DNA from 4 places in the Streptomyces sp. NPDC001480 genome. Region 2 is predicted to be linked to each of the others. Evidence: riboswitches for the same ligand, from Rfam matches in the RefSeq annotation. Region 2 holds a riboswitch; each other region holds the start of a gene.

Region 1 (7,808 bases), on a different contig from region 2:
CGGGACGGAGTCCTCCGGGTTGGCGAGGACACGCAGGTAGGCCAGGACGTCCCGGACCTCCTTGCGCTCGTAGAAGCGGACACCGCCGACGACCTTGTAGGGCAGGCCGACGCGGATGAAGACCTCTTCGAAGACACGGGACTGGGCGTTGGTGCGGTAGAAGACGGCGACGTCCGAGGCCTTCGCCTCGCCCGCGTCCGTGAGGCGGTCTATCTCGTCGGCGACGAACTGCGCCTCGTCGTGCTCGGTGTCGGCGACGTAGCCGGTGATGCGCGCGCCCGCGCCCGCGTTGGTCCACAGGTTCTTGGGGCGGCGGGACTCGTTGCGCTCGATGACCGCGTTGGCCGCGGAGAGGATCGTCTGGGTGGAGCGGTAGTTCTGCTCCAGCAGGATCGTCGTCGCGTCCGGGTAGTCCTCCTCGAACTGGAGGATGTTGCGGATGGTCGCGCCGCGGAAGGCGTAGATCGACTGGTCGGCGTCGCCCACCACGCACAGCTCGGCGGGCGTCAGGTCGTCCGGGCCGGGCGGCACGTCCGCCGGGTGCTCGGAGGTGCCGACGAGCTCGCGCACGAGCGCGTACTGGGCGTGGTTGGTGTCCTGGTACTCGTCGACCAGGACGTGGCGGAAGCGGCGGCGGTAGTGCTCGGCGACGTCCGGGAAGGCGCGCAGCAGGTTGACCGTCGTCATGATCAGGTCGTCGAAGTCGAGGGCGTTGGCCTCGCGCAGCCGCGACTGGTACAGGGCGTAGGCCTGGGCGAGGGTCTTCTCGAAGCCGTCGGCGGCCTGGGCGGCGAAGTCCTCCTCGTCGATCAGCTCGTTCTTCAGGTTGGAGATCTTGGCGCTGAAGGACTTCGGCGGGTAGCGCTTCGGGTCGAGCTCCAGGTCGCGGCAGACCAGGGCCATCAGGCGCTTGGAGTCGGCGGCGTCGTAGATCGAGAACGACGAGGTGAAGCCGAGCTTCTTGCTCTCCCGGCGCAGGATGCGCACGCACGCGCTGTGGAAGGTCATCACCCACATCGCGTTCGCGCGCGGGCCGACGAGCTGCTCGACGCGCTCCTTCATCTCGCCGGCGGCCTTGTTGGTGAAGGTGATCGCCAGGATCTGGCCCGGGTGGACGCCCCGCTCGCCGAGCAGGTGGGCGATGCGGTGGGTGAGCACGCGCGTCTTGCCGGAGCCGGCGCCGGCCACGATGAGCAGCGGGGAGCCGGCGTGGACCACTGCCGCGCGCTGGTTCTCGTTCAGCCCCTCCAGGAGCGCGGCCGCGTCGATCGCCGGGCGCGGGGCACCGTCGCGGTAGTACGCGTCCCGGTCCGGCGGCACGTCGAACTTCCCGCCGAACAGATCGTCCGGAACCGGCTCCGGAGCGTGATCGTCCTCGGGCGGCGGCGGGGGTTCCTCGTCGTGCCCGCGAGGGGCCTGGAGGTCCGCCAGGAAGCTGTCGTCAAAGAGGCTGCTCATCGCTCTCCGAGTCTAGGGCGCCCCACCGACAACCGGCCGCCGCCCTCGGAACTTGGCCGGGGAACGATCTCCTCACCCTGCGGAACCACATGGTCACGACAACGACACACCCGTCTCGTGTCACGAAAATGTATCGGACATATAGTGCACCAACCTTCACATGAGTCACACGAGTTGGCTAGCGTTCCGCCAGGCCGTACGACCCCCACCGGCGAACCCCGCCGGGCCGCGCGGCCTCCGCCGAGTCCGGTGCGCCCCTCGCGGCAGCCGGAGCCGGGGACCCACCGAGACCTTGGGGTGAATCGGCCCGACATCCCCACCGGGGACGACGGCCGTAGGGCAACCCTTCCGAACCACCCGCCCGAACCCGACAGCTAACCCGGTAGGCGGAACATTGGAAGGAGTCGCCTCCCTTGGCGTCGCACCGCAAGCGCCCCTCGGGTGGGGCAGGCATACGCAAGCCCGCCCTCGCCACCGCCGCCCTCACCTCCGTCGCCCTGCTCTCCCAGACGGCCAACGCCGCCCCCTCCACCCCCTCCACCGACGGCAAGCCGAGCATGGAAGAGGTCGAGAAGAAGGTCGACGACCTGTACCGGCAGGCGGGGTCGGCGACCGAGAAGTACAACGCGGCCAAGGAGACGACCGGCAAGCAGCGCCGGCGCGTCGACTCGCTCCTCGACGAGGTGGCCAAGCGCACGGAGAGGCTGAACAAGGCGCGCGAGAAGCTGGGTTCGTTCGCCGCCGCCCAGTACCGGACCGGGGCCGCCGCTCCCGACACCGCCACCTTCCTGCTCGCGGACACCCCGCAGGACTACTTCGACCAGGCCCAGCTGATGAGCCGGCTGACCAAGCGGCAGAAGAACGCGGTCGACGACTACGTCACCGAGCAGTCCGCGACCATGAAGAAGCGGCAGGAGGCCACCGAGAGCCTCCAGACGCTGACCGACTCCCAGCACGACCTCCAGGCCGCCAAGGCGACCGTCCAGAAGAAGCTCGCGACGGCGCGCGAGCTGCTGTCCACACTGACGGCGCAGGAGAAGGCGCGGCTCGCGGCGATCGAGCAGCAGAAGCGGGAGGAGGCCGCGCGCAAGGCGGCGGAGCTCGCGAAGGAGCAGGCGGCGGCGCAGGCGAAGGCGCAGCAGCAGAGCAGCGCCTCGTCGGACACCTCGACCTCGACGGGCTCCGCGTCGGACTCGTCCACGTCGACCTCGCCGTCCTCGCCGACCTCCTCGTCCTCCGCCAAGGCCGCGAACGCGATCGCGTTCGCCCGCGCGCAGATCGGCAAGCCGTACGTCTGGGGCGCCACCGGCCCCGGCTCCTACGACTGCTCCGGCCTCACCCAGGCCGCCTGGAAGGCCGCCGGCGTCAGCCTGCCGCGCACCACCTACGACCAGGTCAACGCCGGAACCACGGTCTCCCTCGCCAACGCCCAGCCCGGTGATCTGGTCTTCTTCTACGACGACGTGAGCCACGTCGGCATCTACATCGGCAACGGCATGATGATCCACGCCCCCAAGCCCGGCGCGTACGTCCGTGAAGAGTCGATCTACTACGGCGGCGAATCGATCATCCACAGCGTGGTGCGTCCGGCCTGAGCCGGCGGGCGCCTAGCATCGGGCTCATGCCGGGCTCCCTCTCACCATTACGCGTCTGGTGGGCCCGGCGTTCACCGGCAGCCGGTGCCGCTGTCATGGCGACCGGGATCGTGTCGGTGGGGTTGCAGCCGGCCGGTCACGAGGTGCTGTCCCGGGCCGCCCTGGGGCTGGCCTGCGCCGCCTGGCTGGGGTTCGCGGCCGGTTTCACCCTGCGGCTGCTGCACGAGCGGGAGCGGTGGGCGGCGGAGGCGGAGACGCCGAGCTCGCTCACCGCGGTGGCCGCCACGGCGGTGCTGGGCACCCGGTTCTCGCTGCTGGGCCGGCCGGTCCTGGCCGAGGCGCTGCTCGCGCTGGCGGTCGTGCTCTGGCCGGTGCTGCTCGTCCACGTCCTGCGGCGGTGGGAGCGGCGCATGCCGGGGGCGGTGTTCCTGGGCTGTGTGGCCACGGAGTCGATCGCCGTACTGGGAGCCGTGCTGGCCGCCGCGACGGCCACGGCGTGGCTCGCGCACACCGCGCTCGTGCTGTTCTGGCTGGGACTGGTGTTCTACGGGTTCGCCCTCGCCCGGTTCGATCCGCGGCAGCTGCTCGAAGGCGCCGGGGACCAGTGGATCAGCGGCGGCGCGCTCGCCGTCTCGGCGCTGGCCGGCGCGCGGCTGGTCGCCGCCGACGGTGGGCGCCTGTACCTGTGGAGCGGCGACGACCAGGGCGTCCTGCGCACCGTGACCGTCGCGCTGCTCGTGCTGGACTGGGCCTGCTATGTCGTCCTGCTGGTCACGGAGGCGGTGCGGCCGCGGCCGGGCTACGACGTGCGGCGCTGGTCGACGGTGTTCCCCATGGGCATGACCGCGGCGGCCACGCTGTCGGTCGGCACCGCCCTGGGGATCCCGTGGCTGCGCGGGCCCGGGGTCGTGCTGGTGTGGATCTCGGTGGCGGCGTGGCTCGTGGTCGGCGTGGGCGCGGTCAGGTCCACAGCACGGCGATGAAGATGTTCGCCGTGGTCAGCAGGCCGACCAGTCCGAAGAGGTTCTTGTCCACCCGCTCCTCGTCCCGCTTCACGTAGACCAGTCCGAGGATCACGATCAGCAGGGCCAGCTTCACACCGATCTTGACGGTGTTGACATGGTGGTCGTCGGCCTCGTTGAGCCCGACCAGGATCACGCCGGTCGCCAGCATGGTGAAGGCGCCGTGCAGCATGGCCGGGACGAAGCGGGCCTCGCCGCGTCCCATCGCCTTCATCTGGGTCAGGAAGCCGCCGAGGAGCGCGGCGATGCCGACGATGTGCAGGCCGACGAAGAGATGGATGAGTACGTCCATGAAGCCGGAGCCTAATGGGCCGCATATATGCGCCCCATAGCACCCCATGGTCGGCACGCGCCCGGGAAACCGCCGCATCGGTCAGCGCATCGCCCGAAGGCGGCGACTGTGGGCCCGGGGCTCGGTCAGGTGCGGACATCCGACGGTCCGGTGGGTTCAGTTGCGTACATCGCGTTACCACCCCGTCACAGTCGGGTTTAGCGTCCTCCACCAGGTGACCGGCTCCCCACCGCCGCCCGGGCCAGGGGCGGCAGTCGGACACCACCGCCGAGAAAGGTCCGGCGGCGGCCCGTTGCCCCTGTGCGGGCCGCCGCCGGGCGCGTGAACCGCTCCCCACGGCGGTCCTACGAGAGGACGTGACGGTCCAGGTGGCAGCGCACCGCAAGCCCAGACAGCGCCCGCTCAGCGGCAACACCGCCCGGACGGCGGTCACCATCGCCCTGGCGGGCGCGGCGACCGCGACGGGCTTCGACGGCACCGGGCACGCCGCGCCGCAGCTGACACCGGCCGAGGTCAAGGCCAAGGTGGACAAGCTGTACCAGGAGGCGGAGGTCGCCACCGAGAAGTACAACGGCGCGCAGGAGCAGGCGGACACGGCCCAGCGACGACTGAACACGCTGCGGGACCAGGCCGCCCGCAAACAGGAGAAGCTGAACTCGGCCCGCGACGCGCTCGGTTCGATCGCCACGGCGCAGTACCGCGGCGGCGGCATCGACCCCGCACTGCAACTGGCCCTGTCCGACGACCCCGACCAGTACCTGGACGGGGCCGCGTTCGCCGAACGGGCCGGCGACCGCCAGGCGCACGCCGTGGCGCGGGTACGGAAGCGGATGCGGGAGATCGAGCAGCTGCGGGGCGCCGCCCACGTCGAGCTGCGGTCACTCAGGTCCCGGCAGGCGGAGCTGAAGCGGCAGAAGAAGTCCGTCACCGAGAAGCTGGCCGAGGCGCGCCGGCTGCTGTCCCAACTGCCCTCGCAGGACCGCGCGTCAGCCCCTCCGGCCGCGGACGAGGCCACCCCGGCGGCGGCCCCCAACTCACGCGCCGCGGCGGCCGTCGCCTACGCCTACCGGGCCCTCGGCAGCCCCTACGTCTGGGGCGCCACAGGCCCCAACGCCTTCGACTGCTCAGGCCTGGCCCAGGCCGCGTACCGCTCCGCGGGCATCTCTCTGCCCCGCACGACCTACGCCCAGATCAACGCGGGCCGCCGTGTCTCACGGTCCGAACTCGCCCCGGGTGACCTGGTCTTCTTCTACTCCGGCATAAGCCACGTCGGCATCTACGTGGGCAACGGCCAGATGATCCACGCCCCGAACCCGTCCGCGCCGGTGCGGTTGGCGCCTGTCGACGAGATGCCGTTCGCGGGGGCTACGCGGGTGGCGTGAGGGCCGCCGAGGCGATGAACGCGGCCCAGGCGGGTCCGGTCACCGTGAACTGGGGGCTGTCGGGGCCGAGCTTCGAGTCCCGGACATGGATGGTGTGGGGGCAGGGGGCGACTTCGAGGCAGTTGCCGCCCTGATCATCGCTGTAGCTGGACTTTCGCCAGTCGAGGGCGGCTTCGAGGCAATTGCCACCTTCGGTGCCGCTGTAGCTTGACTTGAACCACTGCAGGTCCATGTTCATTGCCCCTCCGCCACCTTGCCGATGAATCGCGCGGATTCCAAAAGACTCAGCGCCTGCCGAAGGATCATCGCATGGCGCTGGGTGGCGACGCTGACGCGATCTGGGTCCGAGTAGAGCACGCCGGTCGTCTGCCCCTCTTCGTATCCAAGGTGCTCGTGTTCCGATGTCTCCAGCAAGACGAGCGGCCCGTTGAGCCCCGGATGCGCACCCACGATCGGCAGCACCTGCACGGTCACGTTCCGCTGCTCGGCCACGGCCAGTAGGTGCCGCAACTGACGCAAGTGCGCATCCGTCCCTCCGACCTTGTTCCGCAGCGCCGACTCACCGATGACAAAGCTGAAAGATCGGGTCTGCTTCGCCAGAAGATCCTGCCGCTTGAGCCGGGCTGTCACACGCTCCTCGACCGTTTCGTCATCCAGGGGCGGCCAGTGAGCCTTGAGCAGGGAGCGGGCGGTGTCCTCCGTCTGCAGAAGTCCGGGAATGAGCAACGGCTCGTACGAGCTCAGCGAGATGGCCTCGGACTCATACCGGATGAAGTCCTGCGAGAACGTTGGAAACGGCTCCGGCTTCAGGTACTCCTGCGCGGCAACGAGCTTCCCACCCGCCCCGCACACCTGATCAGCGACCTGCAAGAACCGGAGCGTGGGCCGACGGCGGCCGTTCTCCATCGACTTGACGTACTCATAGTCGTAACCGGCCTCCTTGGCCAGCGCCTCCCGCCCGACGCCTGCCTCCGCACGCCACATCTTGATCTGGCTGCCGCAGTACCGCCAGGCGATCGGCGGCTGGGAGTTCACCTCTGTCGACACGCACACCTCCGCCGGGTCCACGCCGGGTACGTCGCTCGCCGTACCCATGCCGCTACTCGTGAGGCTAGGCACAACCCGAGACCGTGATCTGGCAGAACGTCAGAACTTCCACGCAAGGGATGAACAGCGCATGCAGACCCCGTGGCCCCCACTCCCCACGACGGCCGCCCCGAAGGACATCGAGTGGCGACTGCCGCGTCACGCCCGAAGCGTGGGCAGGGCACGCGCGCTGTTCCGCGAACAGGCAGCGTCCTGGGGGCTCCCTCAGGACGTGACGGACACGGCGGTACTCCTCCTGAGCGAGCTGATGACGAACGCGTACCGCCACGCGAAGGCCCCGGCCGGCCGCGAGATCTGGGCCCGCTGCGTGGTCACGGAGGACCGCCTCCGCGTAACGGTGACGGACGCGAGCGCAACCCTCCCAACCCCGGGCACGGCCTCCCCCGACGACGAGTCGGGCCGGGGGCTCACGCTGGTGGCGGCCCTGGCGGGCGGCTGGGGCGCAGCAGGCAGGGAGTGCGGCGTCGGCAAGGAGGTGTGGTTCGAACTCGACATCGGTCCGGGCTGTTAGGCCGGGGACGCGCCGAGGAATCTCAGCACGGCGAGGACGCGTCGATGGTCGGCGTCGGCGGTGGGCAGGTCGAGTTTGGCGAAGATGTTGTTGATGTGTTTGGCGACCGCGCTGTCGCTGACCACCAGGGCCTCGGCGATCCCGGCGTTGGAGCGTCCCTCGGCCATCAGCGCCAGCACCTCCCGTTCACGCGGTGTCAGCCGCTCCAACGGGTCGCTGTGGCGGCGCAGCAGCAACTGGGCGACGACCTCGGGGTCCAGCGCCGTGCCACCGTCAGCGACCCGCCGCACGGCGGTGATGAACTCCTCCACGTCGGCGACTCGTTGCTTGAGCAGGTAGCCGACCCCGCTGGTGTTGGCGGTCAGCAGATCGGCCGCGTACCGCTCCTCCACGTACTGCGAGAGCAGGACCACCGCCGTCCCGGGCCATTGGCGGCGGATC
Region 2 (7,808 bases):
CCTGCGCCCGCACGCGCCGTGGCCGGACCGCGCCCGCACGCCCGCGCCCCAGCCCGCCCCCGTCGCGCCCACCCCGCCCGTGACCGAGAAGCCCGACGTCGCCGCCGCCGTCGACGAGGTCAAACGCCTGCTGGGCGAGGGCCGCATCACGCAGGCGGTGGACATCCTGGGCGCGATCCTGCCCGCCGCGGCCGAGCAGCACGGCGAGCACTCCCCTGTCGTCCGCACCCTGCGCAAGCAGTACGCGGCCACGCTCATGGACGACGGCCAGTACCGGCGCGCGCTGCCCGAACTGCGCCGCCTCGCCGACGAACGCGCCACCGAGGCCGGCCAGGCCGACCCGCAGTCCCTGCGCTTCCGCTACGACGCCGCCCAGTGCCTGGAACAGCTCGGCGAACCCGCGGCGGCCCTGGCCGAGTACCGGGCGCTGCTGCCGTACTACGAGAACCAGTACGTCTCCGGCGACCCGCAGCTCGCCCACGACGTCCGCCGCCGCATCGGCCACCTGTTGCTCGCGCTCGGCGACCGGCCCGCCGCCCACGACACGCTCGCGCGCCTCGTGCTGGACGTGGAGCGCGTGCACGGCCCCGGTCACCCGCTGGCCGCCGAGATCAGGCGGACCCTCCAGTGGCTGGGACAGGTCCGTGGCTAGTCTTTGCCGTCGCCGTCCGTTTTCGCCACGCAGCACTACAAGGGTGGGGTCTTCCATGTCCAGCCATCGGCATTCCAAGAAGCGCAGATTCATCACGTGGGCCGTCACGGGTGCCGCCGTCGTGGCCGGAGCGGGCATCGCCGCGCAGACCTCCATGGCGGCCACCACCTGGCCCGCGCAGAAGACGTACACCGGCCGCGCCTTCGACACCTGCGCCGCGCCCTCCCAGTCCGCGATGAAGGCCTGGCACACCGGGTTCTACGGCGCCGCCGCCGTCTACGTGGGCGGCAAGAACCGCGGCTGCGGCCAGCCCAACCTCAATGCCTCCTGGGTCAAGTACGTCAGCGGCCTCGGCTGGAAGCTGATCCCGCTCTACGTCGGCGCCCAGCCGCCCTGCCAGTCCGGCTCCAACCCGGAGAAGCTGACCGCCTCCACCGCGGCCTCCCTCGGCGCGTCCGACGCCTCCGACGCCGTGGCCAAGGCCGCCGCGCTCGGCATGAAGGCGGGCAGCCCGATCTACCTGGACATGGAGGCGTACGACACCACGAACAAGTCGTGCAACGACGCCGTGCTGACGTATGTGCGCGCCTTCGACAAGGGCCTGCACGCCAAGACGTACCGCACCGGCTACTACGGCTTCACCAGCTCCAGCGCCAAGGCCGTTGCCACCGCCACCGACAAGACGGACCTGCCCGGCAACCTCTGGTACGCGCTGTGGGACAAGCAGAACACCACGACCGCCGACTGGCCGTGGGGCTCCACCCAGTTCACGAACCACAGCCGCGCCCACCAGTACATGGTCAACAGCAAGGAGACGCACGGCGGCGTCACGATCACCGTCGACCGTGACGCGTGGGACGCGCCCGTGGCCATCACCGGCTGACCGGCACCCTCCCGCATCCTCCCGGGGCACGCGGCGGTGCCCGAAGCGCGCGCGAATCGTTGGTCGAATGGGTTGGCCAGAGCTTGCCCACTGCCTACCATCGATCACCGCAAGACTTTGTGCACCGCCGCACAAACTCCCTTGGAGGTTTCCTTGCACCGCCGCCGTCGCACCGCGCTCGTCCTGTCCGCCGCGATCGCCGCCGCGGCCCCCCTGCTCTCCGCCTGCGGAAACGACGCGCACCCCGGCGCCGCGGCCGTCGTCGGCGGCCATCGGATCACCGTCGCCCAGCTGGAGAGCCGGGTCAACGAGGTGCGCCGGGCGCAGCAGGCCGCGGTGCCCGACGAGGCGCAGTACCAGCAGGTCCTGGCCTCCACCAGCGGCCTCACCCGCGACACCCTGCACAACATGGTCCTCGACCGGGTGCTGCACCGCGCCGCGCGGGACCAGGGCGTCACGGTCAGCCGCAGGGAGATCCAGCGGATGCGCACCGGCCTGGAGCAGCAGGCGGGCGGGGCGAAGGGACTGGAGACGACCTGGCTCCAGAAGTACGGCATCGCGCCCGCGCGGCTCGACGACAACCTGCGCCTCCAGCTCGAAGCGCAGAAGCTCGCCACCCGGCTCGGCACGGACACCACCCAGCCCGCGTTCTGGAAGGCCCTGTCCACCGCGTCCGAGGAACTCCACGTCGACCTCAACCCGCGCTACGGCACCTGGGACGTGCAGAAGAGCAGCCGGGTCGACGCGAAGACGCCGTGGGTACGGGAGGTCACGGCGAGCGGGACGCAGCAGACGGCGTAGGCCTGGCGGGTCGGGTCGGGTCCGGGTCCGGGTCCGGGTCCGGGTCCGGGTCGGGTTTGGGCCGCACCCGTGCCGGGCCCGGGCCCGGTTCTGGTTCCGGTCATACGATCCCACCGTCGGCCCCACCCTGTGGACAACGCGCGAGACCGCCGACGGGTGTGCGTTACGTTCGAGGCGTGAACACCACCAGCCTCGAAGACGCCCAGGTACCGGGCCCGGATGCCGCCCCCGGCCGGATCGTCCTGCTCACCACCAGCCACCGTGTCGCGCCCGGCCTGCTGTCCTGGCCGGCCTGGCAGGCGCTGCGCGCCGCCGACCGAGTGCTGTGCGCGGACGGCGCCCACCCGCAGCTGCCCTATCTGCGCGAGGCCGGGATAGCCGTCGACGAGGCCGCCCCGACCGCCCAGGAACTCGTCGACGCCTGCGCCGGCGGGCACACGGTCGTGGTCGTGGCGACGGGCGAGGGCGAGCCGGCCCTCACGGACGGCCTGGCCCGCCTCGCCGGCACCGGCCGGATCGCCATGCCGGAGCTGGAGCTGCTCCCCGCCTCCTACGACCTGCCCGGCGCCCGCCTCCTCGACCTCGTCCAGGTCATGGACCGCATCCGCGCCGAGTGCCCCTGGTCCTCCCGGCAGACCCACGAGGGCCTGGCGAAGTACGGCATCGAGGAGGCCTACGAACTCGTCGAGGCGATCGAGGCCGGCGACCGCGAGGAACTGCGGGAGGAACTGGGCGACGTCCTGCTCCAGGTCGTCTTCCACGCCCGCATAGCCGAAGAGGACGCCGACGCCCCCTTCTCCGTCGACGACGTGGCCGGCGGCATCGTCGCCAAGCTCATCCACCGCCACCCGCACGTCTTCGGCGACGCGACGGCCGAGACCCCCGAGGACGTCAAGGAGCACTGGCTGCGGACCAAGGCGGTCGAGAAGCAGCGCACCTCCGTGACGGAGGGCATCCCCCTCGGTCAGCCCGGCCTCGCCCTCGCCGCGAAGCTCTCCTCCCGGGTACGCACCGCCGGCCTGGACGTGCCCCTGCCCCAGGGCGAGGGCATCGGCTACGACCTGCTGGCACTCGCGACCCGGGCCGAGGCGGACGGCGTCGACCCGGAGGCGGCCCTGAGAGCGGCGGCCCGGGCCTACCGGGACGCGATACGCGCGGCCGAGGGCGTGGCGGGCCAGGGCCCCTCCGGCGGACAGCCATAGCCCCCGGGGCGCGCGCCGGAAACCCGGATACCGTCAAGGGGTGACCAACCAGTCCCAGCCCCAGCCGCACCTTCAGGCAGCCCCCGACGCGCCCGCCCCCGAGCTCTTCACCTGGGAGTTCGCGAGCGACCCCTACCCGGCCTACGCCTGGCTGCGGGAGCACGCGCCCGTGCGGCGGACGAAGTTGCCCAGCGGGGTGGAGGCCTGGCTGGTCACCCGGTACGCCGACGCCAAGCAGGCGCTGGCCGATCCGCGGCTGTCGAAGAACCCGGCGCACCACGACGAGCCCGCGCACGCCAAGGGCAAGACGGGGATCCCGGGGGAGCGCAAGGCCGAGCTGATGACGCATCTGCTCAACATCGACCCGCCGGACCACACCCGGCTGCGCCGGCTGGTCAGCAAGGCGTTCACGCCGCGCCGCGTCGCCGAGTTCGCCTCGCGCGTGCAGGAGCTGACGGACCAGCTCATCGACGGGTTCGCCGCGAAGGGCTCCGCCGACCTCATCCACGAGTTCGCCTTCCCGCTCCCCATCTACGCCATCTGCGACATGCTCGGCGTCCCGCGCGAGGACCAGGACGACTTCCGGGACTGGGCGGGGATGATGATCCGCCACGGCGGAGGACCGCGCGGCGGGGTCGCGCGGTCGGTGAAGAAGATGCGGGGCTACCTCGCCGAGCTGATCCACAAGAAGCGCGAGGCGCTCCCGGCCGAACCGGCGCCCGGCGAGGACCTCATCTCCGGTCTCATCCGCGCCTCCGACCACGGTGAGCACCTCACCGAGAACGAGGCCGCCGCCATGGCGTTCATCCTCTTGTTCGCCGGGTTCGAGACGACGGTCAATCTCATCGGCAACGGCACGTACGCCCTCCTCACGCACCCAGGGCAGCGGCAGCGGCTCCAGGAGTCCCTCGCGCGCGGGGAACAGGACCTGTTGGAGACCGGCGTCGAGGAACTCCTGCGCTACGACGGCCCGGTGGAGCTCGCCACCTGGCGGTTCGCCACCCGGCCGCTCACCGTCGGCGGGCAGGAGATCGCACCCGGCGACCCCGTCCTGGTCGTACTCGCCGCCGCGGACCGGGATCCCGAGCGGTTCGCCGACCCGGACGTCCTCGACCTCGGGCGGCGTGACAATCAGCACCTCGGCTACGGCCACGGCATCCACTACTGCCTCGGCGCCCCGCTCGCCCGGCTGGAGGGCCAGACCGCGCTCGCCACCCTCCTCAGCCGTCTTCCCGACCTCCGACTCGCGGTGGAACCAGCCGATTTGCGGTGGCGCGGTGGGCTCATCATGCGTGGACTGCGCACCTTGCCCGTGGAGTTCACGCCCGTCCGGTAATCGACCGGTAAGGGGGACGGCGGGCGGCGCCTTCACGAAAAAGTGACCAGCGTTCAACTCTGTGATCTTCACGTGATCTGCGCGGCATTAACTTGTGACAAGTGATCGTCTGCCGATACGTTCACTCGTCAGCGCGGCGCCTCACCGCAGCCGCCGCGCCGGTTACTGCTGTCTTGCGAAAGGTCACCGCATGCTCTCCGGGAACGGTCGCCACCGACGCCCCCGTCAGGCTCCGGCCCTCCTCGTCGCGGCCGGAGTGACCGGCTCCGCCATCGCCATCCCGCTGCTCGGCGCATCCGCCGCCAACGCGGCCGACGGGACCACGTGGGACAAGGTGGCCGAGTGCGAGAGCGGCGGCTCGTGGAGCGCCGACACGGGGAACGGCTACTACGGCGGCCTCCAGATGTCCCAGGACGACTGGGACAAGTACGGCGGCCTCGACTACGCCTCCACCCCGGACCAGGCCAGCCGCTCGCAGCAGATCGCGGTCGCCGAGAAGATCCTCGCCGACCAGGGCACCAAGCCCTGGACCACCTGTGCCCTCCTGTCCGGCCTCACGTCGAACTCCGGTTCGGTGGACGTCGATACGGGCGTCGGAGGGTCCGGATCGTCCGGTTCCGATGATTCCTCCCATTCGTCGAGCTCATCCGATTCGGCCGGTTCGTCCGATTCGAAGGGGGCCAAGGAGTCCAAGGGATCCTCGGATTCCTCGGGTTCGTCGTCCGATTCGTCGGGGTCGTCCGATTCCGGCTCCTCGTCGGACGCCTCGCCCTCGCCGAGCCTGGACGCCGGTGCGGGATCCAAGGGTGTGGACGGTTCCGCCGGGTCGGGCGAGTCGGCGTCTTCCGGCTCCGGGAAGGCCAAGGGGAGCAGCGGTTCGGCCACGGCGTCCCCCGAGATCGACGACTCGGACAATTCATGGCAGACGGGCGGTTCCTGGAGCCTTGTGGACACCGGGGCGAGCAGTGGTGGCCGTCACCGGGGCGACAGTGCGGATGAAAACGTGACGAAAAGTCAGTCCGCCACCACCTCCGGCCGGCATGCCGCGCGCGACTACACCGTCCGCGACGGTGACACCCTCGCCTCCATCGCCGACTCCCTTGACCTCGAGGGCGGGTGGCGGGCGCTCTATGCCGCGAACAAGGACGCCCTCGGCTCCGACCCGAACAACATCACCCCCGGTCAGACCCTGGAACTCACTGCCGAAACGGGTGCAAAGTAGCGGGAGTTGACGCCCCGTTTTGGGCATGTTGTCCGCTTTGGTGAAAGTGTGGGATGAGTCTCAGAAGCCCTGATCGTCTTTGAAATTCCGCGGATCGCGTGTCTACGGTCATGACCGCTCGCCAATGCGGGCCCCGGCCGCCGCAACGCCGAATCCTGCCAGCGGCTGCCCGGGAACAGTCGTCGCGTCAAGCGCCGTAGGCAGGAGCGGGGGACCCAAGGTAAGCGCCGGGCCCGGAGGTCGAAAGACCGCCGGGGACGGCTAGGGGTGAAGCCGCGCCTCGCACGAGAACCACGCGAGGTGCGGCCGGGCAACTCAACCGGCCCGAACCCGACAGCTCACCTCGCAGGCGTCGGTGAGGGGATCGATCCATGCTGTTTTCCGGCAAGGGCAAGCACCGTCGTCCGTCCAAGGCCGTCCGCGCCATCGCTGTCGCCGGTGTCACCGGCGCCGCCGTCGCCGCCCCGCTGATAGCGGCCGGCAACGCCTCCGCCGCCACCGCCTCCGAGTGGGACGCGGTCGCCCAGTGCGAGTCCGGCGGCAACTGGTCCATCAACACCGGCAACGGCTACTACGGCGGTCTGCAGTTCTCCGCCTCCACCTGGGCCGCGTACGGCGGCACGCAGTACGCCGCCCAGGCCAACCAGGCCTCCAAGTCCCAGCAGATAGCCGTCGCCGAGAAGGTCCTCGCCGCGCAGGGCAAGGGCGCCTGGCCGGTCTGCGGCAAGGGCCTGTCCGGCGCCGCCTACAGCGGTTCGAGCAGCGGCTCGTCGAACTCCGCCGGCTCCTCGTCGAACAGCACCAGCACCCGCTCGACCGACGGGCAGGCCGCCAACCGCTCCGCGGAGCGCCAGGCCCCCGAGAAGACCGTCACCAAGAAGACCGTCACGACCCCGACCGGCAAGAAGGTCAAGAAGGGCGACGGCGAGTACAAGGTCGTCAAGGGTGACACCCTCAGCTCGATCGCCGAGAAGCACCACGTCGCCGGCGGCTGGCAGAAGCTGTTCCAGCTGAACAAGGACATCATCGACGACGCCAACGTCATCTACCCGGGCCAGCAGCTTCACCTGAAGTGACACCTGGCTGGTAGCAGAACCACAGCACCCTCATACCGGTGGTCTCCATGACGGAGGCCCCGTGAGGGTCACGCCCCCCGTCCCCCACGGGGCTCCCCGCTCCGGCGCGTGTTCCCCCGTACGCGCCGGGGCGGGGTCTTTTGGTTTCCCCCAGCCGTTTCCCCGGAGCCGTTTCCCAAGCCTTTTCCCTCCGGCCCTTTGTTCCGCCGGGGAACAATGTGTACCGTCACCGTGTCCACGGGACGGTCGGTCGGCTGCCGACGACCCGGGGACGGTTAGGCTCTAGTCGCAAGGCCCAGCCGCAAGGCACACAGCCCCGCACTTTCAGCGTCACATCCAAGAAGGAGATGCTCGTGCCGTCCATCGACGTCGTCGTAGCCCGGGAAATCCTGGACTCCCGAGGCAATCCCACGGTCGAGGTCGAGGTCGGCCTCGACGACGGCAGCACGGGTCGTGCCGCCGTCCCGTCCGGCGCCTCCACCGGCGCCTTCGAGGCCATCGAGCTCCGCGACCAAGACCCCAACCGCTACCTGGGCAAGGGCGTCGAGAAGGCCGTCCTCGCCGTCATCGAGCAGATCGGTCCGGAGCTGGTCGGCTACGACGCCACCGAGCAGCGCCTGATCGACCAGGCGATGT
Region 3 (7,808 bases), on a different contig from region 2:
AGTGCAGGCGGACCAGCGGGACGGTGCCGGGGGCGGGGCGGCCGAGGACGACGGCCACGTGCTCCTGGCCGTCGGTGAGGCCGTGGAAGGTGACCAGTTCGGCGTCGAGGCTGTAGCCGTCGTGGAAGCGCAGCGGTACCCGGACGCGGGCGCGCGGGGTGGCGGCGGGGGTGTCGGGCATGCGGGTCTCCGGGGTCCAAGGAGCTTCAGATTTGAAGCAGATGCCAGGACCCTACCCCATGCTTTAAATTTGAAGCAACGGAATTGCGGACCTCGGGTGAGTGTCACGAACAGGACTTCGGCGACCGGCGCCGCCACGGCACGTCGTCCGGCGCGCACCCCGCGTCCTCGCCCTGGAGCGCGTCGGCGACCGAGCTGAAGATCTCCTCCAGCTGCCGCACCTGCTCGGGGCTGAGGCGGTCGAAGAGGGAGGCGCGTACGGTCGCCACGTGACACGGCGCCGCACGTTCCAGGACGGCCATCCCCTCGCCGGTCAGCGCGGCGATGCTGCCCCGCTTGTCGGACGGGCACCCTTCGCGCCGCACCAGGCCGTCCTTCTCCAGCCGGGTCACGGCGTAGGTCAGCCGGCTCCGGGTGATCTTCGACTTCTCCGCGAGGTCGGTCATGCGCAGACTGTGTTCCGGCGCCTCGGAGAGGTTGGCCAGGATGGAGTAGTAGAGGTGCGGCATGCCGGTGTCCTGCTGGAGCTGCCGGTCGATGGCGTCCTCCAGGAGGAGGCTGCCGGCGATGTAGGCGCGCCAGGCGCGCTGCTCCTCGGGGGTGAGCCAGCGGGTCGTCATGCCACCAGTGTAGGTTTGTTTCAAACTTGAACCAAGATCCGGGTCTGGCCGGTCCACCGGGTCCGCCGTTGCCCGCCTCCCGAAGAGAGCGCGTCGATGCCCCGTCCGTACGTCCTGCTGTCCGCCGCCGTCTCCCTCGACGGGTACCTCGACGACACCGGCCCCGACCGGCTGCTGCTCTCCAGCCCGGCCGACTTCGACCGGGTCGACGAGGTGCGGGCGTCCGTCGACGCGATCCTGGTCGGCGCCGGCACCATCCGCGCCGACAACCCCAGGCTCCTGGTCAACTCGCACGAGCGGCGGGCGGCCCGGCTCGCCGCGGGACGGGCGGAGTACCCGCTCAAGGTCACCGTCAGCGGCACCGGCGACCTGGACCCGGACGCGAACTTCTGGCACACCGGCGGCGAGAAGGTCCTCTACACGACCGGCAAGGGTGCCGAGCAGGCCCGCGCCCTGGGCATCGCGGCCGACGTCGTCCCACTGGGCCCGGATCTCGACTGGCCCGCTCTTCTAGAACATCTGTACGCAGTGCGCGGAGTGCGCCGCCTGATGGTCGAGGGCGGCGGCACCATCCACACCCAGCTGCTGCGGCAGGGCCTGGCCGACGAGCTGCAGCTCGTCCTGGCCCCCCTCCTCGTCGGCGACCCCCGTGCACCCCGCCTGTTCGGGCCCGGGGGCTACCAGGACGGGCGCCTCAGACTGCTGGAGACGCGCCGCATCGAGGACGTCGTCCTGATGCGCTACGAGCCCACCGCGCCCGGCACCGGACCGGCGGCCGTCGCGGCCGACCGCCACTGGCTGCGGACCGCCTGTGAACTGGCCGCGCTGTGCCCGCCCTCGGAGACGGCGTTCAGCGTCGGGGCGGTGGTGGTGGCCGCCGACGGTACGGAACTCGCGCGCGGCCACTCACGCGAGGGGGACGATCCCGTGGTCCACGCGGAGGAGGCGGCGCTGGCCAAGATCCGGCCCGACGACCCCCGGCTGGCCGGCGCCACGGTGTACAGCAGCCTGGAGCCGTGCGCCCGGCGGGCCTCCCGGCCGGCGCCCTGTGCCCGGCTGATCCTCGACGCGGGGGTACGGCGGGTGGTCACGGCCTGGCGCGAGCCGGACACGTTCGTCACCGGAGCCGACGGGAGCGGGCTGCTGGCGGCCGGGGGTGTGGACGTGGTCGTCCTGCCGGAGTACGAGGAGGCGGCGAAGGCGCCGAACCGGCACCTGCCGGGCTGACCCGAACCCCGGGGACTCCGGAAAAAGCCCTGCTCGAAAAGGTGTGTGCGAGCGGTCCCGCGGATGACGTACACTGGTGACACAACGACGCGGGGTGGAGCAGCTCGGTAGCTCGCTGGGCTCATAACCCAGAGGTCGCAGGTTCAAATCCTGTCCCCGCTACTGAAGGCTCAGGGCCGGAATCCAGTACACGGATTCCGGCCCTGAGTGCTTTCCCGGCCTCCGCCACCCCGCGCCGGGCTCAACTCGCCCGTTTTTCGCCGGTCATGGCCTGAAAGTTCTCCTGTGAAAACCGTAATGATCAAGCCGAACCGCTTGGAAACTGACCGGTAGCTCTATTAACGTTCGATAACGCAGCGCGGTCGTCCCAGCCGTCACCCGAGACGGCTCCGTGCGCACATGCCGAATCCCGCGAGGGAACCGGGGAACCACCACCTTGGGGTGAATCACGCCGACACCGCCGTGAACCGCTTGGGTTCACGACCGGTATACGCGCGTAGGAGACCTTCCCGCTCCGAACCCGTCAGCTAACCCGGTAGGCGTTACGGAAGGAAGGAGCACGCCCGCGTGGCGTCCAACCCGCCTGCCCCCACAGCCCCGTTCGTGCCGAGCCAGCGCACCGAGACCTTCGGCTACGGCGAGTACCGCACCGACGAGGGCCCCTGGGAGGAGTGGAACCCCACCGAGGAGTCCCTCGCCCCGGTACGCGGCCGGCACCGCGTCAGCAAGCAGCGCGGCGGCGGGCTCGCCCGCAGCTCCACCGTCCTGGGCGTCGGCGTGATAGCCGCCGTCGGCGCGGGCGGCATGGCCAGCGCCAACACCGGCAAGCCGCCGGTCCACATCTCCATGCCCGACCTGCCCTCCGTCGGCTCCCTGCTGGGCGACGACACCGACGGCGCCAAGGCCACCACGGCAAGCCTGTCCCACGTCGGCGTGGCAACCGCCGCCAGCGACCAGGACAGCGCCGACGCCGGCGAGGCCCTGCGCAACCGGATCATGGCGCAGGCCGAGCAGCAGAAGAACCAGGTCGACGGCAAGGCGACCGCCGCCGCCGTGGCCGCCGCCGAGAAGCAGTCCACCGCCGCGGCCGCCAAGGCGGAGAAGGAAGCCGCCGCCCAGGCCGCCGCCGCCAAGGACAAGGCGGAGGCCGTCGCCAAGAAGCAGGCCGAGGCCGACCGTCTCGCCAAGCTGGCCAAGCAGTACACGCTGCCGACCTCCTCGTACACGATCACCGGCACCTTCGGCCAGCCCGGCGCCATGTGGTCCTCCGGCTACCACACCGGCCTCGACTTCGCGGCGCCGACCGGCACGCTCATCAAGGCCATCCACAGCGGCACGATCACCGAGGCGGGCTGGGCCGGCGCCTACGGCTACCGCACCATCCTCACCCTCGACGACGGCACCGAGCTGTGGTTCTGCCACCAGTCCTCGATCAACGTGAAGGTCGGCCAGAAGGTCGGCACCGGTGAGGTCATCGGCCGCGTCGGCGCCACCGGCAACGTCACCGGCCCGCACGTGCACCTCGAGGTCCACCCCGGCGGCCAGGCCACCGGCATCGACCCGATGGCGTGGCTGCACAGCAAGGGCCTCAACCCCTGACGCGTCCCTCAGTTCCCCGGCAGCCCTGACGACACCCCCCGACGTCAGGGCTGCCGGTCTTCGCGGAATGCGCGCCACCGCCGCGGTTGTTGGATCAAGGCATGACTTCCCTTCGCAAACTCGGCAACTCCGACCTCGAGGTCTTCCCGCTCGCCCTCGGCGGCAACGTCTTCGGCTGGACCGCCGACGAGGCGCAGTCCTTCGCCGTCCTGGACGCCTACACGGCCGCCGGCGGCAACTTCGTCGACACCGCCGACTCCTACTCGGCATGGGTCGACGGCAACGAGGGCGGTGAATCGGAGACCGTCATCGGCAACTGGCTGAAGTCCCGCGGCAACCGCTCCGACGTCGTCATCGCCACCAAGGTCAGCCAGCACCCGAAGTACCAGGGCCTGACCGCCGGCAACATCAAGGCCGCGGCCGACGCCTCCCTGCGCCGCCTCGGCACCGACCACATCGACCTTTACTACACCCACTTCGACAAGACCGAGGTCCCGGTCGAGGAGATCATCGGGGCGCTCGACGAACTCGTCCGGACGGGCAAGGTGCGCTACATCGCGGCCTCCAACATCTCGGCCGAGCGCCTCCAGGCGTCCCTCGACTTCTCCGAGCGCGAGGGCCTCGCCCGGTACGTGGCACTTCAGCCGCACTACAACCTCGTCTCGCGCGACACCTACGAGGGACCGCTGCGGGACGTCACCGACCGCGCAGGCCTCGCGGTCGTGCCGTACTACGCCCTCGCCTCCGGCTTCCTCACGGGCAAGTACCGGCCCGGTACCACCGTGGACAGCGCGCGGGCGGGCGGTGCGGCCAAGCACCTCGAGACCGAGCGGGGGCAGAAGGTCCTGACGGCCCTCGACGAGATCGCCGCCGCGCACGACGCCCCCGTGGCCACCGTGGCCCTCGCCTGGCTCGCCGCGCAGCCGACGGTGGCGGCTCCCCTCGCCTCGGCCCGCACGGTGGACCAGCTGCCGGCGCTGCTCGGGGTGGCCGAGCTGGAACTCACCGGGGAGGAGCTGACGCGGCTCACCGAGGCGTCGGCGTAGCCGTCCCCGCCCCGTTCCGCTACGTCCGGTACGGGTTGTAGGCGGTGTACGGCGCCGCCGGATACCCGTAGCCGGGCCCGGGGCCGGGCGGCCCCTGTACGTACCCGTACGCCCCCTGCACCCCGTACACCGGCCAGGGTGTCGGAACCACCGGAGCCGACGCCCTCGCCGCGTACTCCAGCGCGGGCCGTGCCGCCTGCCGTCTGCTCCACAGCTCGGCCAGCAGATCCCGCTCCCGTACGACGAAGTCGGCCCCCGCCCGCCCGCGGCGCCCCCGGTGCCGCAGGAACGCCAGCGAGGTCGCGTACGCCTCGTACTGCGCCACCGCCCGCGCGGCCGGCTTGCCCCCGTGATGACGGGCGTAGTCACGGGCCATCCGCCGGGCCCGCATCGAGCCCAGCGCGAACGGCTCGCCCGGGCCCAGCCAGCCGGCGAGGACGTACGCCGGGAGCTCCTCCCGTACGGTCCGCAGCTCCCGCTGGCGCGTCCAGATCACCAGCCAGGTCAGCAGCCCGAACGCGGGCAGCATGAAGGTCCCGTACACGGCGAAGAAGCCGTACTCGCCGAAGGTGGAGGAGCCGTTCCACAGCGCGTGCATGCCCATCGCGAGCAGCAGCCCGCCCAGCGGCACCAGCACGCGCCGCACGTGCTGCCGGTCGGCGGACAGGGCGGCGATGCCGAAGCCGATGCCGGTCATGACGGTGAACAGGGGGTGCGCGAACGGGGACATGATGACGCGCACGAAGAAGGTCGCCGCGGTCACCGAGGCGATGCCGCGGCCGCCGGTGATCTGGTCGGTGCCGAAGGCGGTGCCGAGGTAGAGGATGTTCTCGGTGAAGGCGAACCCGGTGGCCGTGACCCCGGCTATCACCACGCCGTCCACGATCCCGGTGAAGTCCCGTCTGCGGAAGAGGAAGACGAGCAGGACGGCGGCGGCCTTGGCGGACTCCTCCACGATCGGCGCTATCACCGTCGCGCCGAGGGTGTCGGCGCTGGACGGGTCGCCCGTCGTCGCTATCCACTTGGTGGCGAAGCTGTTGGCGACGATGGCTATCAGCGCCGCCGCGCAGGCGCCCCAGGCGAAGGCGAAGACCGTGTTCCGCCACGGGCCGGGCGCGACCCGGTCCAGCCAGCGGAAGGCGGCTATGAGCAGCGGGACGGGCAGCACGGCCAGCCCGAGCCCGACGAGGAACCCCTCCGTGCCGGTCTGCTGCCGCACGAGGGCCAGGATGACCAGCCCGGAGAGCGCCAGCAGCGTGATCAGCGCCCCGTACCGCACCCACCTGCGCTGCCACCAGTGCGGGTGCCGGAGCGCACCGTCGACGGGACCGGCGGGGTGCGTCGGATACGGGGGAAAGGTGGCCACGGCATTGACCCTAACGTCGCTGCTGCTCCCGCTGCTGTACGCGGCGGAACAGCAGATCATTCACCACATGTCCCTTCTCCAGGCCCTGTCCCTCGAAACGGGTCAGCGGGCGGAAGTCGGGACGCGGCGCGAAACCGCCGTCGGGCCGGGTGTTCTCGAAGTCCGGGTGCTCGGTCAGCACTTCCAGCATCTGCTCGGCGTACGGCTCCCAGTCGGTCGCGCAGTGCACGACCGCCCCGGGCCTCAGCCGGGTCGCGGCCAGGGTGAGGAACTCCGGCTGGATCAGCCGCCGCTTGTGGTGCCGCTTCTTCGGCCAGGGGTCCGGGAAGTAGACGCGCAGCCCGTCCAGCGAGTCCGGGGTGAGCATCTCGCGCAGCAGGATGATGGCGTCGCCGTTGCCGACGCGGACGTTGGACAGCCCGTCGCGGTCCGCGATGCCCAGGAGGTTGCCCTGGCCCGGGGTGTGCACGTCCACCGCGAGGATGTTGGTGCCGGGATCCGCGGCGGCCATCCGAGCGGTGGCCTCTCCCATCCCGAACCCGATCTCGAGCACGACCGGGTTGTCGTTGCCGAACAGCTCGGCGAGATCGATGTCCCGCCGCCCGTCGATGTCCAGCCCCCACTTGGGCCACAACCGCTGCAACGCGTCGGCCTGCCCCGCCGTCACCCGGCTCCGCCGCGGCTGGAAACTCCGGATCCGCCGCTCGAAGTGCGACCCCGCCGGGTCCGCCTTCGGGCCGTCCGGGAACCGTGGCTCCCCCTTGGCCCGGCTGTGCCGGATGGACACACCGGGGGCGGGATGCGGGGGGCCGGGGGTTTCGGGAGCGTTCAACGAGTCAGACACAGTGACTCGATTTTACGCGGGGCCGCCCCGGCGCCCGACCGAGGCCGACGCCGCCGAGGCGCACGCGCTCGGCGACACCGGCCGGACCACGGCGCGACGGGGATCACCCCAGGGCCTCCAGCGCGCTCAACGCCCTGCTCGCCACCTCCCGCCCGATCGGCAGCGAAGCGGTGGCGGCGGGTGACGGGGCGTTCAGTACGTGCACCGCGCGGGGACCCTCCTTGATCAGGAAGTCGTCCACCAGCGTGCCGTCCCGCAGTACCGCCTGCGCCCGCACCCCGGCGGGGGCCCGTACGAGATCGGCCTCCTCCACCGCGGGCAGCAGTCTGCGTACGGCCTTGGTGAAGGCGGCCTTCGACACCGAGCGCCGGAACTCCCCGAGCCCGTACCGCCAGTGCCGCCGGGCGATCGCCCACGATCCCGGCCAGGCCAGCGTCACCGCCGTCTCCCGCGGCCGTACGACCCCCCAGCCGTACCCCTCGCGGGCCAGCGCCGGCACCGCGTTCGGCCCGATGTGCACGCCGCCGTCGATCCCGCGCGTGAGATGCACGCCGAGGAACGGGAACGCCGGATCCGGCACCGGATACACCAGCCCACGCACCAGCCCCGGACGCGCCAGCTCGTAGTACTCACCCCGGAACGGCACGATCCGCACCCCGGGCTCGTCACCGGTCAGCCGGGCCACCTCGTCGCAGTACAGCCCGGCGCAGTTCACCAGCACCCGCCCGCGCACGACGTCCCCGCCCGCGGTTCGCACGGCGACGCCGAGCTCCGGCCGCCGGTCGATCCGCTCGGCCCGCGCCCCGTACCGGATCTCCGCCCCGGACGCCTCGGCCAGCTGCCGCGCGACCCCGGTGAAGTCGCACACCCCCGTCGTCCCGACGTGTATCGCCGCGAGCCCCTGCACCTCAGGCTCGTACTCCGCG
Region 4 (7,808 bases), on a different contig from region 2:
GGCGGGGATGAGCCGCGAGCCGGTCCGGGAGGTGTCGGGAGGCGCGGTCTCCCGCGCCTGTGGCGCGGTGGGCAGTCGTTCCGCCGGGCGATGGGCATCCCCCCGCTCGACGGACGCCGGCGCCGTACTGGCCGCGGCCGACAACGCCTCCGCGAGCCCCCCGAGCTCCACGTGCACGACGAGCACCGGCTTCCCCGGCACCCCGGCGGCAGCCGACCGCAGCGCCTCCGCCAGCTCCGCGTCCCCCGGCGACGACTCGCCGATCGCCGGTATGGCGGTCACCACCACCGCGTCACACGTGTCGTCGGCCAGCGCCCGGGACAGCGCCGCGTGGAAGTCCTCCGCCGAAGCCCCCGTCGTGAGGTCCAGGGGACGCATCGGCCGCAGTCCCTCCGCGAGGCACTGGTCGTACGTCAGCAGCCCCAGCGACTCCGAGTTCCCGAGGATCGCCACCCGCGGCCCGGCGGGCAGCGGCTGCCGGGCGAGCAGCAGTCCCGCGTCGACCAGTTCGGTGATCGTGTCCACCCGGATCACCCCGGCCTGCCTGAGCAGCGCGGACACGGTGGCATGGGGCAACCGCGTGGCCCGTACCGCGTGCCCTTGTGGCGCGGACCCGGCCCCCTGCACCACCACCAGCGGTTTCGCCGCGGCGGTCCGCCGGGCGAGCCGGGTGAACTTGCGGGGGTTGCCGATGGATTCCAGGTACATGAGGACGACGTCGGTGTCCGGATCGTCGTACCAGTACTGGAGGACGTCGTTGCCGGAGACGTCCGCCCTGTTGCCGGACGACACGAAGGTGGAGACACCCGTGACGCCGGTGACCCCTCCCCCGCGCCGGTGCAGCCGGGACAGCAGCGCGATGCCGATGGCGCCGGACTGGGCGAACAGCCCGATGCGGCCGGGGCGGGGCATCTCGGGTGCCAGGGAGGCGTTGAGCCGCACCTCCTCGGAGGTGTTGATGACCCCGAAGGCGTTCGGCCCGATGATCCGCATGCCGTAGGTGCGCGCCTGCCGGACGAGTGCGCGCTGCCGCTCGCGCCCGTCGGGCCCGGCCTCCGCGTAGCCGGCGGCGAGCACGACGAGCCCCTGTACGCCGTGCTCGCCGCACTCGGCGACCACTTCGGGCACGTGCTCGGCGGGCACGGCCACGACGGCCAGGTCCACGGGGCCGTCGATCTCCCGCACCGAACGGTGCGCGGGCACCCCGCCGGCCTCCTTCAGGTCCTCGGGGTAGGCCTTGTTGACGGCGTACAGGCTTCCGGTGAAGCCGGCGTCCCTGAGGTTGCCGAGGACGCCGCGCCCCACGCCCCCGGGCGTGCGGCCGACGCCGACCACGGCGACCGACCGCGGCACCAGCAGGCGCTGCACCGACCGCGCCTCGGCGCGCTGTTCCCGCGCGCGCTGGACGGCGAGCGAGCGGTCGGTGGGTTCGAGGTCGAACTCCAGGCGTACGACGCCGTCCTCGAAGCTGCGCTTCTGGGTGTACCCGGCGTCCGTGAACACCTTGATCATCTTGGTGTTGGCGGGGAGGACCTCGGCGGCGAAGCGGCGGATGCCCCGCTCGCGCGCGACGGCGGCGACGTGTTCGAGGAGGGCGGAGGCCACTCCGCGGCCCTGGTGGGCGTCCTGCACCAGGAAGGCGACCTCGGCTTCGTCGGAGGGCGCGGAGGCGGGCATGCCGTCGGCGCCGATGCGGTCATAGCGTACGGTGGCGATGAACTCGCCGCCGACCGTGGCCGCGAGTCCCACCCGGTCCACAAAGTCGTGGTGCGTGAAGCGGTGGACGTCCTTGGCGGACAGGCGCGGGTAGGGCGCGAAGAAGCGGTAGTACTTCGACTCGTCCGACACCTGTTCGTAGAAGCTGACCAGCCGGTCGGCGTCATCAACGGTGATGGGCCGGATGCGCGCGGTACCGCCGTCGCGCAGCACCACGTCCGCCTCCCAGTGGGCGGGGTACTCGTGCCGGTCCTGCCGGTCCGCCGGGGTCTGCATGGGCCCCAGAGTACGGCTCGCGTCCGACAACGGCGCGAGGCAGTCTGTGGAGGACGACATCGGATCGAGGCCGCGATCCGACCACACATCCGGACGGGACGAAGGACCGTCCGGGCATGCTTCACGATATGGGAAACTGGTCTAGACAACCCTGAGAACCGAAGGGCAGCAACACATGGCTGAGCGCCGCGTCAACGTCGGCTGGGCCGAGGGCCTCCACGCCCGCCCCGCTTCCATCTTCGTCCGAGCCGCCACGGCCGCAGGCGTGCCGGTGACGATCGCCAAGGCCGGCGGCACTCCGGTCAACGCGGCCTCCATGCTGGCCGTCCTCGGCCTCGGCGCCCAGGGCGGCGAGGAGATCGTCCTCGCCTCCGACGCCGAGGGTGCGGACGCCGCCCTGGACCGGCTGGCGAAGCTGGTCTCCGAGGGGCTCGAGGAGCTGCCCGAGACCGTCTGAGCACACACCGCGCAGAACGCCGGAGCCGCGTCGCCCCTTTCGGGCGGCGCGGCTCCGCCGTTTTACCGGGAATTCCGGTGGCACCAAGAATTCAGGCAGGGGAAAACAGCCCTCGCCGAATTGCTCTTCTTTGTATACGGTGCCCGTGTTAATGCCGCAGGCTCGGAATGTTTACGGCTTGTTGCGAGGTCCTCACACGTTCCGAACGGTCGGTGCCGCCGGTGAAACGCAGCCGGTGCGCGGCCGTCGCGCGCTCGGTGTGCAGCGCCGTGATCGCCCTGGCGCGCTCGCCGTCGCCGCGCGCCACCGCGTCCACGATGGCGCCGTGCTCGGTCCAGGACCCCACGGGGTCGGCGGGCGCCTCCACCGTGTACATCCAGGTGATCTTGTGCCGCAGCTGGGTCAGTACGGAGGTCAGGGCGTGGCTGCCGGAGGCCTGGGCGAGCGTCTCGTGGAACCAGCCGCCCAGGGAGCGCAGGTCGTCGCTGTTGCCCCGGCGGGCCCGCTCCTGGCCCAGCCGCACCAGGCCGCGCAGCACCTTGAGATGGGCCTCGGTGCGCCGCTGGGCGGCCCGGGCGGCGCCGAGCGGCTCCATCAGCATGCGCATCTCCAGCAGGTCGGCGGCCTCCTGCTCGGTCGGTTCGGCGACGCACGCGCCCGCGTGCCGCCGGGTCACCACGAAGCCCTCGGCCTCCAGGGTGCGCAGGGCCTCGCGGACGGGGACGCGCGAGACGCCGTAGCGGCGGGCGAGGAGTTCCTCCGTGAGGCGGCTGCCGCGCTCGTGGACGCCGGCGATGATGTCGTCCCGGATCGCCGTGCATACCGAGTGCGCCGGAATACGCATGACCGACCTCCGTATTCATCTCCGTGAAACGTCACCGATGGACGCGCGTTCCGTGACTCTATTGCAATGCGCGGGAATTTCCGACGGCGGGTCGGAATCCATGGATATTTTTTGGACAGCGGAAGTCGGCGGAGCAGGCCGACGGAGCGTACGGAAACCACGAAAGCCCCGGCTCGTGGGCCGGGGCTTCGGGTGGGGGGTGGGTCTTGTGGCCGGGTGGCCTTCGGACCGGGGTGGGCCTTCGTCAGACGTTCACGCCGTGCTTGCGGAGGTAGGCGACGGGGTCGACGTCGGAGCCGTAGTCGGGGCCGGTGCGGGCTTCGAAGTGGAGGTGCGGCCCGGTGGTGTTGCCGGTCGAGCCGGACAGACCGATCTGCTGGCCCGGGGTGACCTTCTGGCCCACCGAGACGCCGATGGACGACAGGTGGCCGTACTGGGTGTACATGCCGTCGGCCATCTTGATCACGATCTGGTTGCCGTACGCCCCGCCCCAGCCGGTGGACACCACGGTGCCGGAGCCGACCGCGTGGACCGCGGTGCCGCTCGCGGCGTGGAAGTCGATGCCGGTGTGCGAACCGGAGGACCACAGGGAGCTGCTCGCCTGGTAGCCGGTGGAGACGTAGGACCCGGTGATCGGCGCCACGAACGCGTTGAGCCGCTTGCGCTCGGCCTCGCGGGCCGCCCGCGCCTTGGCCTCGCGTGCCTTCTCCGCCTGCGCACGGGCCTGCTCGGCGGCCTTCTTCCGCGCCGCCTCCTCGGCCGCCTTCAGGTCGGCGGCCTCCTGCTGGGCGGCCGCCTGGGCGTCGATGTGCTCGGGGACCGACTCGCTGATGGTGATGACCGGGGTGAGGGCGGTCTGCTCCGGCGCGGGCGCGGGCTCGGCGGCGAGCGCCGGGGCGGCGAGGCTGCCGACGGCGCCGGTGGTGGCGAGGGCCGCGACACCCGCCGCGCGGGCGGTGGTGCGGTGCATCCGGCTGGGACGGCGGTGCTTCCCGGTGGCGCGGGTGAACGCCATGAAGTGGCTGGTCCTTTCCTTCCTTCTCGCCTACCGGGTTAGCTGACGGGTTCGGAGCAGGAAGGTCTCCTACGGACCCCCTCGCGGTGTGCGCGGGCGTCCGATTCACCCCAAGGGACGGTGGGTCCCCGGCTCCCCTGGCTCGCGCCGTACGGGGACTCGGCGATCGCTGTCCGGTGCCGCGGGTGCGGCGCACTGCCTGACGAACAGCCTCGACGACGCTAAGGGCCGCGACTTTCAATCCTCAAACGCAACAGGGTTTTTGTAGTGCACGCCACAGGTCAGACAGGAAACCTCCGCCCCAATTCGGACATCTGGCGAGGCACATGGGAGACGGACCGGGGGAACACCGTGGGGCCCCGGTGTTCCATCGTCACCGGGGCCCCACGCGCGCGTACCGCTGTCGCTCGGCTACTCGGCCGGCACGACGGACACCTCGCCGATGCCGAGGGCCTCGACCGGCTCCTTGATCTGTGCCGCGTCCCCGACCAGGACCGTCACCAGACGGTCCACCGGGAAGGCGTTGACGACCGCCGCGGTGGCCTCCACCGTGCCGGTCGCGGCGAGCTGCCGGTACAGCGTCGCCTGGAAGTCGTCGGGCAGGTGCTGCTCCACCTGGTCGGCCAGCGTGCTCGCCACGGCCGCCGCCGTCTCGTACTTCAGCGGCGCCACCCCGACGAGGTTCTGCACGGCCACGTCGCGCTCGGCGTCGGTGAGACCCTCCGCGGCGAGCGTGCGCAGCACCGTCCACAGGTCCTGGAGAGCCGGGCCGGTGTTCGGGGTGTCCACGGAGCCGCTGATGGCCAGCATCGAGGCGCCGTTGCCCTCGGGGCCGGACCTGAGGACCTGCCCGAACGCGCGGACGCCGTAGGTGTAGCCCTTCTCCTCGCGCAGGACGCGGTCCAGGCGGGAGGTCAGGGTGCCGCCGAGGCAGTAGGTGCCGAGCACCTGGGCGGGCCACACCCGGTCGTGCCGGTCGGCGCCGACGCGGCCGATGAGCAGCTGGGTCTGGACGGCGCCGGGGCGGTCGACGATGACGACGCGTCCGGTGTCGTCGGCGGTCACCGGCGGCACCGGGCGCGGCTCGGCCGCGGAGCCGCCCCACGCGCCCAGGGTCTCGCCGAGCAGCTCGTCGAGGTCGATGCCCGTGAGGTCGCCGACCACGACGGCGGTGGCGGTGGCGGGCCGCACGTGCCGCTCGTAGAACGCGCGGACGGCCGGCGAGTCGATCTTGGCGACGGTCTCCTCGGTGCCCTGGCGGGGCCGGGACATCCGGGAGGCCGACGGGAAGAGCTGCCGGGACAGCTCCTTGGCGGCGCGGCGGGAGGGGTTGGCCAGCTCGTGCGGGATCTCGTCGAGGCGGTTGCGCACCAGCCGCTCGACCTCGCTGTCGGCGAACGCGGGCGCTCTGAGGGCGTCGGCCAGCAGCCCGAGCCCCTTGGCCAGGCGGGAGGCCGGGACCTCCAGGCTGAGGCGGACGCCGGGGTGGTCGGCGTGCATGTCGAGCGTGGCGCCCGCACGCTCCAGCTCGGCGGCGAACTCCTCGGCCGAGTGCTTGTCGGTGCCCTCGGAGAAGGCCCGCGCCATGATCGTGGCGACGCCGTCCAGGCCGGCCGGCTCGGCGTCCAGCGGCGCGTCAAGCAGCACCTCTACGGCGACGACCTGCTGGCCGGGGCGGTGGCAGCGCAGGACGGTCAGGCCGTTGTCGAGCGCGCCGCGCTCGGGGGCCGGGAACGCCCACGGCCTGGCCTCGCCCGCCTGGGGCTGCGGGTGGAACTCCATCGCGGCGAGCTCGCTCACTTGGCTGCCTCCTCGTTCTCGCTGTGGTCGGCGCGCGTCTCCACGGTGGCCTCGGCCTCCGGGTCCTCGGGAACGTCCACGTCCTCGGTCTGCTCGGCGGCCTCCGCGGAGACCGGCTCGTAGACGAGCACCGCGCGGTTGTCGGGGCGCAGCCGGGCCTTGGCGACCTCCTGGACCTCCTCGGGGGTCACCTCCAGTACGCGCTGGACGGCGGTGAGGGCGAGCTGCGGGTCGCCGAACAGCACCGCGAACCGGCACAGTTCGTCGGCGCGGCCCGCGACCGTGCCGAGCCGGTCCAGCCACTCGCGCTCCAACTGGGCCTGGGCGCGCTCCATCTCCTCGGGCGTGGGCCCCTCCTCGGCGAACCGGGCGAGCTCCTCGTCGATCGCGCTCTCGATGACCGGCACCTCGACGTCACCGGAGGTCTTCACGTCCAGCCAGCCCAGGGAGGGCGCCCCGGCCAGCCGCAGCAGCCCGAACCCGGCCGTGACCGCCGTACGGTCCCGTCGTACCAGCCGGTTGTAGAGGCGGGAGGACTCGCCGCCGCCGAGGACGGTGAGCGCCAGGTCAGCCGCGTCCGCCGCGCGCGTGCCGTCGTGCGGGAGCCGGTAGGCGGCCATCAGGGCGCGCGCCGGAACCTCCTCCACGACGACCTCGCGCAGCTGCTCGCCGATGGTCTCGGGCAGCGTGCCGTCGCGCGGCTCGGGCTTGCCGTCGTGGCCGGGGATCGAACCGAAGTACTTCTCGATCCAGGCGAGGGTCTGCTGGGGGTCGATGTCGCCGACGACGGAGAGGACGGCGTTGTTCGGCGCGTAGTAGGTGCGGAAGAACGCGCGCGCGTCCTCCAGCGTCGCCGCGTCCAGGTCCGCCATGGAGCCGATCGGCGTGTGGTGGTAGGGGTGGCCGTCCGGGTAGGCCAGGGCGGTCAGCTTCTCGAAGGCGGTGCCGTAGGGGACGTTGTCGTAGCGCTGCCGGCGCTCGTTCTTGACGACGTCCCGCTGGTTCTCCATGGACTCGTCGTCGAGGGCGGTCAGCAGCGAGCCCATGCGGTCGGCCTCCAGCCAGAGGGCGAGCTCCAGCTGGTGGGCGGGCATGGTCTCGAAGTAGTTGGTGCGCTCGAAGCTGGTGGTGCCGTTGAGCGAGCCGCCGGCGCCCTGCACCAGTTCGAAGTGACCGTTGCCCTTCACCTGACCGGAGCCCTGGAACATCAGGTGCTCGAAGAGGTGAGCCAGACCGGTACGTCCCTTGACTTCGTGGCGGGAGCCTACGTCGTACCAGAGGCAGACCGCCGCGACCGGGGTCAGGTGGTCCTCGGAGAGCACCACGCGCAGACCGTTGGCCAGCCGGTGCTCGGTCGCTGTCAGGCCCCCGGAGCCTGCCTCGGCCGTGGTCGTGTGACCCATGGGCATGTACGTCCCTTCGATCGCGGAGGCGGTCGTGAAACCGCGGTCTTCCTGCCGGTCCTGCCACTGTATGCAAGCCTGCGCATCCCGGGCGAAGTTCCCGCACGACGTACGCCCACAGCGGATCGCGTAGCCTGCGGGCAGCCCTGCCGCGGGCGGGGCCTGTCCGACACGTCCGTGTCGTCCGCGAGGAGTCCCGTGGGCGCCCGTGCCGGGGCCTGGCCCGCGCTGTCAGTGCCGCGGTCCACAATGGTCCGCGTCAGATCCGTCAATCGCTTCAGCACGAGCGAGCCGACG

What was found. Region 2 has a riboswitch for cyclic di-AMP ahead of ACFY01_RS35360 (transglycosylase family protein). Riboswitches for the same ligand answer to the same signal wherever they lie in the genome.
Region 1: linked by a shared signal. The riboswitch ahead of ACFY01_RS37425 (NlpC/P60 family protein) and the one ahead of ACFY01_RS35360 (transglycosylase family protein) in region 2 are both predicted to bind cyclic di-AMP.
Region 3: linked by a shared signal. The riboswitch ahead of ACFY01_RS31305 (M23 family metallopeptidase) and the one ahead of ACFY01_RS35360 (transglycosylase family protein) in region 2 are both predicted to bind cyclic di-AMP.
Region 4: linked by a shared signal. The riboswitch ahead of ACFY01_RS10890 (M23 family metallopeptidase) and the one ahead of ACFY01_RS35360 (transglycosylase family protein) in region 2 are both predicted to bind cyclic di-AMP.

The regions. Positions count from the first base shown of each region.
Region 1 is NZ_JBIAVX010000019.1:90,889-98,696, reverse strand. It holds gene pcrA (DNA helicase PcrA) at 1-1,458, opposite strand, end outside; cyclic di-AMP (ydaO/yuaA leader) riboswitch at 1,687-1,864, shown strand; gene ACFY01_RS37425 (NlpC/P60 family protein) at 1,872-3,053, shown strand; gene ACFY01_RS37420 (tellurite resistance/C4-dicarboxylate transporter family protein) at 3,080-4,036, shown strand; gene ACFY01_RS37415 (hypothetical protein) at 4,014-4,367, opposite strand; gene ACFY01_RS37410 (NlpC/P60 family protein) at 4,736-5,749, shown strand; gene ACFY01_RS37405 (DUF397 domain-containing protein) at 5,733-5,987, opposite strand; gene ACFY01_RS37400 (helix-turn-helix domain-containing protein) at 5,984-6,844, opposite strand; gene ACFY01_RS37395 (ATP-binding protein) at 6,927-7,367, shown strand; gene ACFY01_RS37390 (response regulator) at 7,364-7,808, opposite strand, start outside.
Region 2 is NZ_JBIAVX010000017.1:108,275-116,082, reverse strand. It holds gene ACFY01_RS35390 (protein kinase) at 1-652, shown strand, start outside; gene ACFY01_RS35385 (glycoside hydrolase domain-containing protein) at 708-1,535, shown strand; gene ACFY01_RS35380 (SurA N-terminal domain-containing protein) at 1,689-2,336, shown strand; gene ACFY01_RS35375 (nucleoside triphosphate pyrophosphohydrolase) at 2,513-3,538, shown strand; gene ACFY01_RS35370 (cytochrome P450) at 3,579-4,874, shown strand; gene ACFY01_RS35365 (transglycosylase family protein) at 5,065-6,096, shown strand; cyclic di-AMP (ydaO/yuaA leader) riboswitch at 6,279-6,463, shown strand; gene ACFY01_RS35360 (transglycosylase family protein) at 6,468-7,172, shown strand; gene eno (phosphopyruvate hydratase) at 7,520-7,808, shown strand, end outside.
Region 3 is NZ_JBIAVX010000013.1:248,712-256,519, forward strand. It holds gene ribA (GTP cyclohydrolase II) at 1-181, opposite strand, end outside; gene ACFY01_RS31290 (MarR family winged helix-turn-helix transcriptional regulator) at 285-800, opposite strand; gene ACFY01_RS31295 (dihydrofolate reductase family protein) at 897-2,027, shown strand; tRNA gene ACFY01_RS31300 (tRNA-Met) at 2,116-2,189, shown strand; cyclic di-AMP (ydaO/yuaA leader) riboswitch at 2,418-2,584, shown strand; gene ACFY01_RS31305 (M23 family metallopeptidase) at 2,595-3,626, shown strand; gene ACFY01_RS31310 (aldo/keto reductase) at 3,728-4,672, shown strand; gene ACFY01_RS31315 (PrsW family intramembrane metalloprotease) at 4,692-6,038, opposite strand; gene trmB (tRNA (guanosine(46)-N7)-methyltransferase TrmB) at 6,049-6,882, opposite strand; gene lhgO (L-2-hydroxyglutarate oxidase) at 6,986-7,808, opposite strand, start outside.
Region 4 is NZ_JBIAVX010000004.1:116,732-124,539, reverse strand. It holds gene ACFY01_RS10905 (GNAT family N-acetyltransferase) at 1-1,992, opposite strand, end outside; gene ACFY01_RS10900 (HPr family phosphocarrier protein) at 2,168-2,449, shown strand; gene ACFY01_RS10895 (GntR family transcriptional regulator) at 2,598-3,293, opposite strand; gene ACFY01_RS10890 (M23 family metallopeptidase) at 3,538-4,308, opposite strand; cyclic di-AMP (ydaO/yuaA leader) riboswitch at 4,322-4,483, opposite strand; gene ACFY01_RS10885 (M16 family metallopeptidase) at 4,720-6,108, opposite strand; gene ACFY01_RS10880 (M16 family metallopeptidase) at 6,105-7,517, opposite strand.